2 regions of the Pseudoalteromonas sp. SR45-4 genome follow, and region 2 is predicted to be linked to the other one. Evidence: riboswitches for the same ligand, from Rfam matches in the RefSeq annotation. Region 2 holds a riboswitch; the other holds the start of a gene.

Evidence for each region. A riboswitch is a leader RNA that binds a small molecule or an ion and turns the genes downstream of it on or off. The one in region 2 is predicted to bind lysine.
Region 1: linked by a shared signal. The riboswitch ahead of lysC (lysine-sensitive aspartokinase 3) and the one ahead of dapA (4-hydroxy-tetrahydrodipicolinate synthase) in region 2 are both predicted to bind lysine.

The regions. Positions count from the first base shown of each region.
Region 1 is NZ_JACJDO010000006.1:39,060-44,005, reverse strand. It holds gene H5058_RS04400 (sodium-dependent transporter) at 1-92, opposite strand, end outside; gene H5058_RS04395 (4'-phosphopantetheinyl transferase superfamily protein) at 267-1,010, shown strand; gene lysC (lysine-sensitive aspartokinase 3) at 987-2,378, opposite strand; lysine riboswitch at 2,454-2,626, opposite strand; gene nhaD (sodium:proton antiporter NhaD) at 2,759-4,006, opposite strand; gene H5058_RS04380 (hypothetical protein) at 4,238-4,946, shown strand, end outside.
Region 2 is NZ_JACJDO010000009.1:57,594-62,539, reverse strand. It holds gene H5058_RS06170 (YdiU family protein) at 1-1,274, opposite strand, end outside; gene H5058_RS06165 (DNA-3-methyladenine glycosylase I) at 1,284-1,982, opposite strand; lysine riboswitch at 2,186-2,383, shown strand; gene dapA (4-hydroxy-tetrahydrodipicolinate synthase) at 2,536-3,420, shown strand; gene H5058_RS06155 (2,3,4,5-tetrahydropyridine-2,6-dicarboxylate N-succinyltransferase) at 3,436-4,176, shown strand; gene H5058_RS06150 (PLP-dependent decarboxylase) at 4,176-4,946, shown strand, end outside.

The DNA of each region.
Region 1 (4,946 bases), on a different contig from region 2:
AAACCCCATATATTACCTAAACCTACCGCTGCGCCAGCGGCGGCCAATACAAAACCAAGTCGACTTTGAAAACCATCACGCACTTGTGTCATACACCTACAAATCTGTTATTATTTTAGCTGTTGTGAATTAAACCATATTTCATCGCGCCTTAGTAATAAAAATGTACCTAGCGCGCACAACAACTAACAACCGCTCACTATATGTTCAGCTTATGCATACAAGCAGGTAATCGGTATTAAATTTTATTATTATTTTGAGCGTTTATGAGTTCACTTTACTTTAAAAACACCCTGCAAATTAATCAGCCTTTTAGTAACAATAAAAGCCCTATTTTATTGTTTGACGCTAAAACGCTCGATATAAGCCAATATAATTTGCCTGATTATTTAAGCCCTTTTGAGCTGCAAATAATAAACCGCCGTAAAAGTGTCTCGGCCAAGCAAGAATATTTAGCCACGCGATTATTACTTAAGTATTTAGTTATAACCTCGCACCCTAATATGGCAAGCATTCAGCCGTGCAATATAAGTTCAGAGTTTAATCTACAAACAAGTAAATTAGCGCTACACATTAATAACAGCCACACCGTTATTAATACCTGTATATCGCATTCTAATGGTTTTGTTGGCGCTGCACTTAACCCTACAAAAGCCCAGTTTGGTTTCGATATTGAAAAAATAAGCACAAAGCGCCCATTTGAAAAGCTCGCAAAGCATTTTTATCATACCGATGAAATTGCGCTGATCACCAAGCCTGCCAATGCAGAGGATCAAGCTAAACACTTTTTTAGAATTTGGACCTTAAAAGAAGCGCTCGCTAAAGCCACCAGCCGCCCTATTGCCAAGTTGCTAAGCCCTAATGTGTTTACTGAATTAACTTGCGCGCAGCTTAATGCCAGCAGTGCTGTGGTGGGTAAGTTTGATATAAGTGTAGTGAGTGAAAAAAGCACTGACTGGCAGTGCTCTCTTATTAATTTAGCTTTATTAGGCCGCGCAATCGCTCTCTAATAGTCGGCTATGAATAGCTTGCACTACGTTGTCGGATTCGCCTTGCTCGACCAAAAAGCACAAGTTATGCTTACTTGCACCGTGGCAAATTAGCCGTATATTAAAGTCACTTAATACCTGCATTAAGTTCATTTCATGCTGGCGTAACTGTATTTCTGAGCCAATAAGCGCCACTAAAGTTAAGTTATTTTCTACCGATACATGGCAAAACTCAGCAAGTTTATCTAAACACCCCTGATCAAGCTCTGGGCGCGATGCATTAGGCGCGTTATCAAGTGTTATTGCTACGCTAATTTCAGAGGTGGTCACTAAATCTACCGAAATATTAAACTCACTTAAAATAGTAAATACTCGTGCTAAAAAGCCACTAGCTAATAGCATTTCTGGGCTTTTAAGAGTAAGTAATATTTGGTTTTTGCGTTGTGTTACTGCGCGGATTCCTGGCAGTTGCGACTTTTCACGCTCAATCCAAGTACCACCACGCTCAGGTTCACGGCTCGACCCTACAAACACATTAATATGGCTGCGGCTGGCGGGTAAAATAGTTGCCGGATGCAATACTTTTGCACCAAAGGTAGCCATTTCGGCGGCTTCGTCAAAGCTGAGGCGTGCAATTGGCGTGGCTTTTACACATAAACGCGGGTCGGTACTAAAAATACCCACTACATCAGTCCAAATATGTACACTTTTAGCATGAATAGCCTCGGCCAGTAATGCCGCGCTGTAGTCTGATCCACCGCGCCCTAAAGTGGTCGTTTGGCCGTGTTCGTCGCTGCCAATAAAGCCCTGTGTAACAATTACTTGATCGTCTAACAGCGGAACAAGTAATGCGCTTGCCGCTTGTGCAGTAGCTGCAACATTAGGGGTTGCTTTGCCAAATTGACTGTCGGTTTTAAGCACTTGACGCACGTCAAAGCGTATTGCATTTAAACCTTTTGAGCGCAGCACTTGGGTAAATAAATAAGTTGATAATCGCTCGCCAAAACTTAATAGCTCGTCATGTAGCGCTTTTGTTTGTAACGTTTGGCTGGCTAGTTTTTCAAATGCCGCTAACGTCTGGGCAAAGCCCTGCTCTAAATCGGTATCTAAACTCAATTCAGCTAAAATAGCCTGCTGAATCGCTAGCACACCGTTAATATGCGCTTGGCGCTCATCTTCGCTAAGGCTGCTATTGCACAGCTCAACTAAATGATTAGTGACTCCTGCGCTGGCGCTTAGTGCAACAATACGCACGCTTTTATCTGCTACTATTATTTTACTACTGTGATCCATAGCTGCAAAGTTAGCTACGCTGGTGCCGCCAAATTTAGCAACGGTATAATTTGATTTGTTGCCTAATACTACATGTGGCACTGATTGGGTTGTCATTTCGTCTCCTTTCACGGCATCCAAACCGTAATAAAACAAGAAGAACTTGGCAGCAAATATAAGGTAAGAAAATTCACTGCCAGAAGCTCTCCACCTATATTGGTGACAGTTTTGAGGATTCAGCCCCATAAACCGAAAAACAACGACGACGACGTGTTATTTTTCTCGGCGAGTACTTCCCTCTTTAATGCTCAACGGCGTTCGTCACCTCACATTAAATACCTAAGTATCGCACCTCTTCTGAATGTTGTATTAATGGCTATTTCAGCAATCACTAATAAAACAAAACCCCAGCAATATATTGAAAAGCTCAATACTTTACTGGGGCTTTGAAAGTTATCGTTTAGACATCTAGCTGTCAAGCACTTTAATAACTAATATTAAACAAAACCAGCCATAAAATAGGAGCCGGTATAGCCTACGGTGTAACAAATTAATAAATAAAACGACAAACGTAAGTAGTTCATAAAGGTCAGTTCTTTAACTTTACTCATGGCAATAATACCCGCCGCTGAGCCTATAATTAACATAGAGCCCCCTACGCCTGTGGCATAAGTAAACGACAGCCAATGCTGTTGTGTCATTACTATATCTGCTTTTAATAACGCGGCTGTAAGTGGTACGTTATCAACGCCTGCCGACAATATACCCATTAAATAGTTTGCGTATTCAGGTGCCATTATTGTGTACAGGTCGCTAAAGTGGCTTAACATACCAACTTCTTTTAGCGCTCCTACCAGTAATAATACACCTACAAAAAACAACAAGGTGTCGTATTCTATTTCACGAATGAAATCTATCATGTCTTTGTTTATGTCTTTTTTGCGCATTAAAAATTGCGCTACTAAAAACATCATAGACAAACCAAACAAAAAGGTAAGCAATGGCGGTACACTGTATAAAACACTCAGTGTTAAGGTAGCAATAACCGTAGATAAGAAGATAACTGCAATTGTAATATCGGTTTTTTCAATGCGTTTTTGCTTGGTTTTAGTAAAGTCGAGCTGGCCATTTAAGCCAATTGACAACAGTGCGGCTAACAGCATCACACTTACAAATGCTGGCCCAATTAACAATAACAAATTGCTAATAGTTACTTTGCCATCTAAAAATATCATTAACGTGGTTACATCGCCGGTAATTAACGACACACCACCGGAGTTAACCGCAAAGATAATCAGCGTGGCGTATCTAATTAGCTTTTTGGCTTCAAGTTTTAATGATAAAACCACCGCTAAAGATATAAGCGTAGCGGTTACGTTATCGGAAATAGAAGAGAATATAAATGCAAAAACACCAACCAAAAACATTAACTTACGTTCGCTAATTCGTTTTGGCATAATCCGGTTAACAATATTTTCGATAAACCCTTTTGAGTTTAAATAGGCAACAAAGGTCATTGCCGCCATTAAAAACAACCATAAGGAGGCAATTTCTAAAATATTATGATTAAGGAGTGATTGAATCGTATCAGGGCTTTGCCCATTAATAGGGAAGATAAAAGAGATAATCCAGCAGAGCGTACCAAAAAAAAGTGTCGTTTTAGCTTTGTTTACGTGGATTATATCCTCAATAACGATCAGCAAAAATGCAATCGCTATTAAAGTCAGGATAATAGAGGAAACCATGATAATTGAACAACCTTTGGAATAATGTAAAAATTGAACCTATGAAGAAAATAGAGCCGCACATTTCGTGTGCCTATTTTCGGTGCGGATGTTATCACTATGACCTGGTAAAAACTATTATTAAATCGTTGTAAAAACGAATACCATATAGCTATCAGCGCTATTAAAATTACGAATAACTAGCTTATTTAGCTACTTATTTAACAACATACTAGGATGTATAAACGCCTTATGATCCCAGCTAAAAAGCTATTAAATACCCTTAGCGAACATTGGGGGGTGCTAGAGCTATTATTTAAACGTTTTAAAATGGCAGACTTTAGTATTAAAGATTTGCAAAATGCCATTAAACAAAAACAACCTACATGGCATAACGAGCGTATTTATAAAGAAACTAATCGCTTGTTAAATCAAGATATTATAATTCCTTTAGCGAAATCTTCGCAGCTTGAAATAAACCGTGCCATTGCCGACTTTGCTACATTTTTACTGCAAGAAGAACATTTAGGTTTAGCACAAGAAATTAGCGTATTAGTAGAGGATTTAGCCCGCCTTGGCGATCGCTTAGCTAACGCGGGCGAAGTGGAAGACTTTGACGACTTACGCCGTTTTAGCCGTATTATGGATGATCGGGTGCGCAAAATAATGAAACTGTACGCACACAACGAAAACGCCATTTTAAATATTGTTGAGCAAGCTAAATCTAATAACGCGGTGCAATCGCTGCAAAAGCGTTATAAAGCGGTAATAGAAGCGTTTGACGAATACATAGAGCCAATGCTAGAAATGGTTGATATTCGAGGCGATTTTCATGCCTGCTTTAATCTTATAGAGCAGCAAATTAGTACGCAAATAGAGCATATTGAGCAATCGGGTAAAGCATATACCGACAAACGCATGCTAGAGCAATTACGTACCCGTATTCTCGAAATGCATTTAA
Region 2 (4,946 bases):
TTATACTCACTAAGTATTTTTTCGATCACATGGTTACGAGGAATAACTCGCGGATTAGCTGCGCGCATTACGGTATAGCTGCGATCATCGGTACGTTTTTGCCACTTACCGGCCCACTGAACTAATACCACTGGTATGCTCACTCCACCTGTTAAAGACTCGGTTAGTGCATCAAACGTGTTGGTATAGTCGAGTTGGTGCTCTTTTAATAACTGTAATAGCTCTGCAATTAACTCTTTATCTTCTGTATCTGTGCCAGCTAAGCCCAGTTTTTTTGCCCACATTGCACTAAATTCAACATTAAATTGCTCAGCAAAACCATCTATTATTGGGGTCATTAACGCCACAGCTTGTTCGTCGTCATCATTTACAAGCGGTATTAAACTCTCAGCTAAGCGGGCGCAGTTCCAGTTAGCAATATTAGGTTGATTACCAAATGCATAACGCCCTTGCTTATCAATAGAGCTAAACACGGTATCAAAATCGAAGCTGTTCATCATGGCACATGGGCCATAGTCGATAGTTTCGCCGCTAACCAGCGTATTATCGGTATTCATTACCCCATGTATAAAGCCTACTCGCATCCAACTAACCACCAGCTCAACTTGGTTTTTAATCACTGCAGCTAAAAATGCTAAATAGCGCTCAGGTCCTGTTGCTTGAATTTTTGGGTAATGACGCTCAATAGCTAAGTCGGCAAGGTTTTTAAGCCCTGCAACGTCGCCTTGCGTTGCTAAATACTGAAACGAGCCAACACGAATATGGCTACTGGCTAAGCGCGTTACAATAGCGCCAGGTTGAGGTGGGTTTCGGTACACTGTTTCGCCACTACCAACCACAGCTAAGCAGCGCGTAGTTTTTATACCTAACGCTTGCATTGCTTCGCTCATTATATATTCACGAATTGCTGGGCCAAGTGCACAGCGGCCATCGCCACCACGAGAGTAAGGAGTGGCACCAGAGCCTTTTAATTGAATGTCCCACAACTGGTTTTGCGCATCCTCTACTGCACCTAGCAAATGAGCACGCCCGTCGCCTAAACGTGGTGAAAAATGTCCAAATTGATGCCCTGAGTATCCCAGTGCAACCGCTGCAATTACTTGCTGTTCGTTGCCGCTAAAAGTACTGGCCCGTAACTCAGGAACGACATTAATATTAAACGCTTTAGCTAAGCTGTCATTCCAAAGTAATAGCTGTGGGGCGGCCACCTTAGATGGGCGATCTTCAATTGCAAAATTGTCGGCTACTTGTCTGTACCTTGGCATTAAATTCATAACTACCCTCTACTGTTGTTGGCTTATACCTACACGATTATCGCCTACACTGTAGGCTATAATTAAGCTTAGCTCTTGCATGCTCAAACCGCTTTGTTGCTGTAATTCATTAAAGAACGCTTGCGCTGCAGTTAACGACTTTTTAGTTTGTAAGCCACCATCAATAATTTTGTGCGCGCGCAAATAACTCTCAACATCCCGCGATAATAAAAAGGTATCTTTACCCAATGCACGCAAAGTATAAGGGCCGGTATTTCCACCCAAGCGTGCACCGTGTTTTTTTAAGTACGCCCACAAACCAATAATATCTTCACTTGGCCAGTCTGCAATAAACTGACTAAAGCTACCATGTTGCTGGGTAACCTCATGGATCATGAACGCATTTTCGGGGATCGTTTTTACTTTTTTATAATTGCGAACAATACGCTCGTCGCTGGCTTTTTGCTCCAACATATCGGGTGGCATCATTAATAATTTTTCAACGCTAAACTGCCAAAAAACCTCTCTAAAGCCTGCCCACTTGCTGTTAATAACCGACCAGTAAAAGCCACTTTGAAAAACCTTGCGCGTAAACTCTTCCAGCCAATCATCATCACTTAAAGCTACTAATTGTCGCTTAGATGCAGGTTTAGCGAGTAGTTGCTGTAGCATTTGTGTTGAGCCTTTTCGCTCTACTGCTCGCTGATAAATATCATTAAATTTTTCCATCTGCTTGAAACCTTATTTTGCAGTTACAAATTTCGCGCCGCGATTACCCCCTAGTTTAAGGGAAATTGTCCTTATACGTAACCGTTACCAAAATCGATGACACTATCTGCACTTAGCTGCTTGACACCCAGATGGCTAAAATGATTTAATCATTGCACTTACCCTATTTAATTATATTTGTATTGCTAGCAGTACAAATATAAAGGGCTGGAAGAGGTGCGTTATTCAGGTAGCGTATGTTAGGAGCACAAACTCCATTGAGCATACGTAAGGGGAATCAACGCCGAGAAACAACAATATTTGTGTCATTGTTGTTTCGGGCGACTAGGTTGAATCCTAGCGACTGTCACCAATAGCTATTTAAACGTAGCTTATTAGTTTGGTGGAGAGCTTCTGGTCTTAGTATAATAAGGCCGTGCGCCCTATTATTTAAGCCCATTCGCTCTTCGAATTATAACATACCCTACACGTGGGTATTTGTTCGAACGATGTTAATGCGGCTCTTTCCTATATAGCTTCTTAACTCACCGAACATTCTATAAGTTCGCGAGAGATGATCAAAAACTTTAATTTAGATGACTACTCAGTCTGGACGGCGCTCGTTACTCCGTTTAATCAAAACGGTACAATCGACTATGGCACCTTAACCACTTTGGTTGCTGAGCAAGCCGCTGCCAATAATGCTATTTTATTACTAGGCAGCACAGGCGAAGGCTTAGCCTTAACACTTAAAGAGCAACAAGCCATTGTTGAACACGTGTGCCAATTATCGCCTAATGTACCCTTAATGGTGGCTGTAGGTGGTATGAACCTCAAACAGCAATTAGCCTGGGTTGAATACTGTAACCACTTGCCTATTCATAGCTTTTTACTTGGCTCGCCGCTTTATGCAAAGCCCGGTGTAATTGGGCAAACCCATTGGTTTGAAAGCCTTTTAAATATAAGTAAACACCCTTGTATGCTTTATAACGTACCAGGGCGAAGCGCTGTCGATATTCCAGTGGCAACCATTCAAAACCTACAACAACATAAAAACCTATGGGCACTTAAAGAAGCCAGTGGCAACATTGCGCAATTTGAAGCTTACCGTCAAGCGGCTCCTAACTTAGCTATTTTTAGCGGCGACGATGCGCTTATGCCCTACTTTGCCCAAGCCGGCGCTAAAGGGCTGGTATCGGTAGCAGCTAATGCTTGGCCGCTACAAACTCACGAATTCGTACAGCGTAGCCTAAGTGGCCAATACCCCAATTTATTTACTCAGTGGTCAAGCGCAATCAGTAGCTTGTTCACTGTAGCAAACCCCATTCCCGTTAAAGTACTCATGCATTTACAAGGGCGATTAACGAGTTCGTATTTACGCCCACCGTTAACTCACCTCGAATTAACGCAAACAACGTGCATTGAACAAGCAAACAACACCATTTTATCTTGGCATTAAACATAGGTTTTTATAATGAGCTGGTTAGAACTATTAAATAATTTAGAGTCGGGCGCAGTACGCGCAGCATCACAAAACGAAAGCGGCCAATGGCAGGCTAACGTTGCAGTAAAACAGGGTATTTTAGAAGCCTTTAAAAATGGTACAAACACCGAATTTGTCGGTGGCTTTGTTGATAAACATAACTTAGCGCCACAACAGTTTAGTGCCACCGATGGCGTACGTATGGTCCCGGGTGGCTCAAACGTTCGCCGTGGTGCTTATGTAGCTAAAGGCACTATTATTATGCCACCAGCGTATGTAAATATTGGCGCATACATTGACGAAGGCACTATGGTAGATAGTCACGCTTTAGTTGGCTCGTGCGCGCAAGTAGGTAAAAATGTCCACCTTAGCGCAGCCGTGCAACTTGGCGGTGTGTTAGAGCCAATTGGTGCCAGCCCAGTGGTAGTTGAAGATGATGCATTTATTGGCGCAGGCTGCGTAATTGTTGAAGGCGTAGTAATTAAAAAAGGCGCAGTACTTGCCCCTGGTGTGCGTTTATCGGCCACAATTCCGGTTTACGACTGTGTAAACGAGCGCCAACTTGACAAAGGCGAGCCAATTCCTGAGTACGCTATTGTAATACCAGGCTCTCGCCCTGCTTCAAACGAATGGGCGCGTGCACAAGGTTTAAGCATGTCGTGCGCGTTAATTGTTAAGTACCGCGATGAGCAAAGTGATGCATCATTACTACTTGAAGAGGTTTTACGTTAATGAGCTTTTTGAGCACGGGCGTTAAAACGGCAATTAATGAATTATCAAGCCAACTCGATAGCCCATTTTTTGTTTACGACCTAGATACGCTAAATAGTCACTTGGCACAATTGGTCGCACAAACCGAGGTAAAACTTTGGTATGCGGTTAAAGCGAATCCGCTGTCTAAAATTATTCAATGCTTAGATAACGCCGGGTTTAATTTTGACGTAGCCAGTAAAGGCGAGCTTGAGCAAGTACTTGCTCAAGGCGTTAGTAGCGATCGCGTGCTCAACACCGGGCCAGCTAAAAGCCCAAAACAAATTAAACACTTTATTGAGCGCGGCGTACGTACTTTTGTTGCCGAAAGTCTTAATCAAGTTCGCTGGCTCAATGAGCAAGCCAAGCTACAAAACTGTCAACTACAGGTATTACTGCGCGTACAGTTACGTTGGCCCGAGGGCGAAAAAAATCCACTAGGTGGCGATAGCCTCACGCCATTTGGACTCGGTTGTACAGAGTGGCAGGCACTTAATATTACCGACTATGACGCACTTAGCTTTGATGGCCTGCATATTTTTCAATGGGGAAATATGCTCAGCACGCAAAAACTCAGTGAGTTGTGGTCACAAATGATTGCACCACTTAGCCAACTTGCCCGCGATTTAAATATAAACCTTAAAATTTTAGATTTAGGTGGCGGCTTAGGTATTCCGTATACGCAAAACGACATAACGCTTAATTGGGATGACTTAATAACAGCCCTCGCTAAAATTAAAAAACAGGCGGGC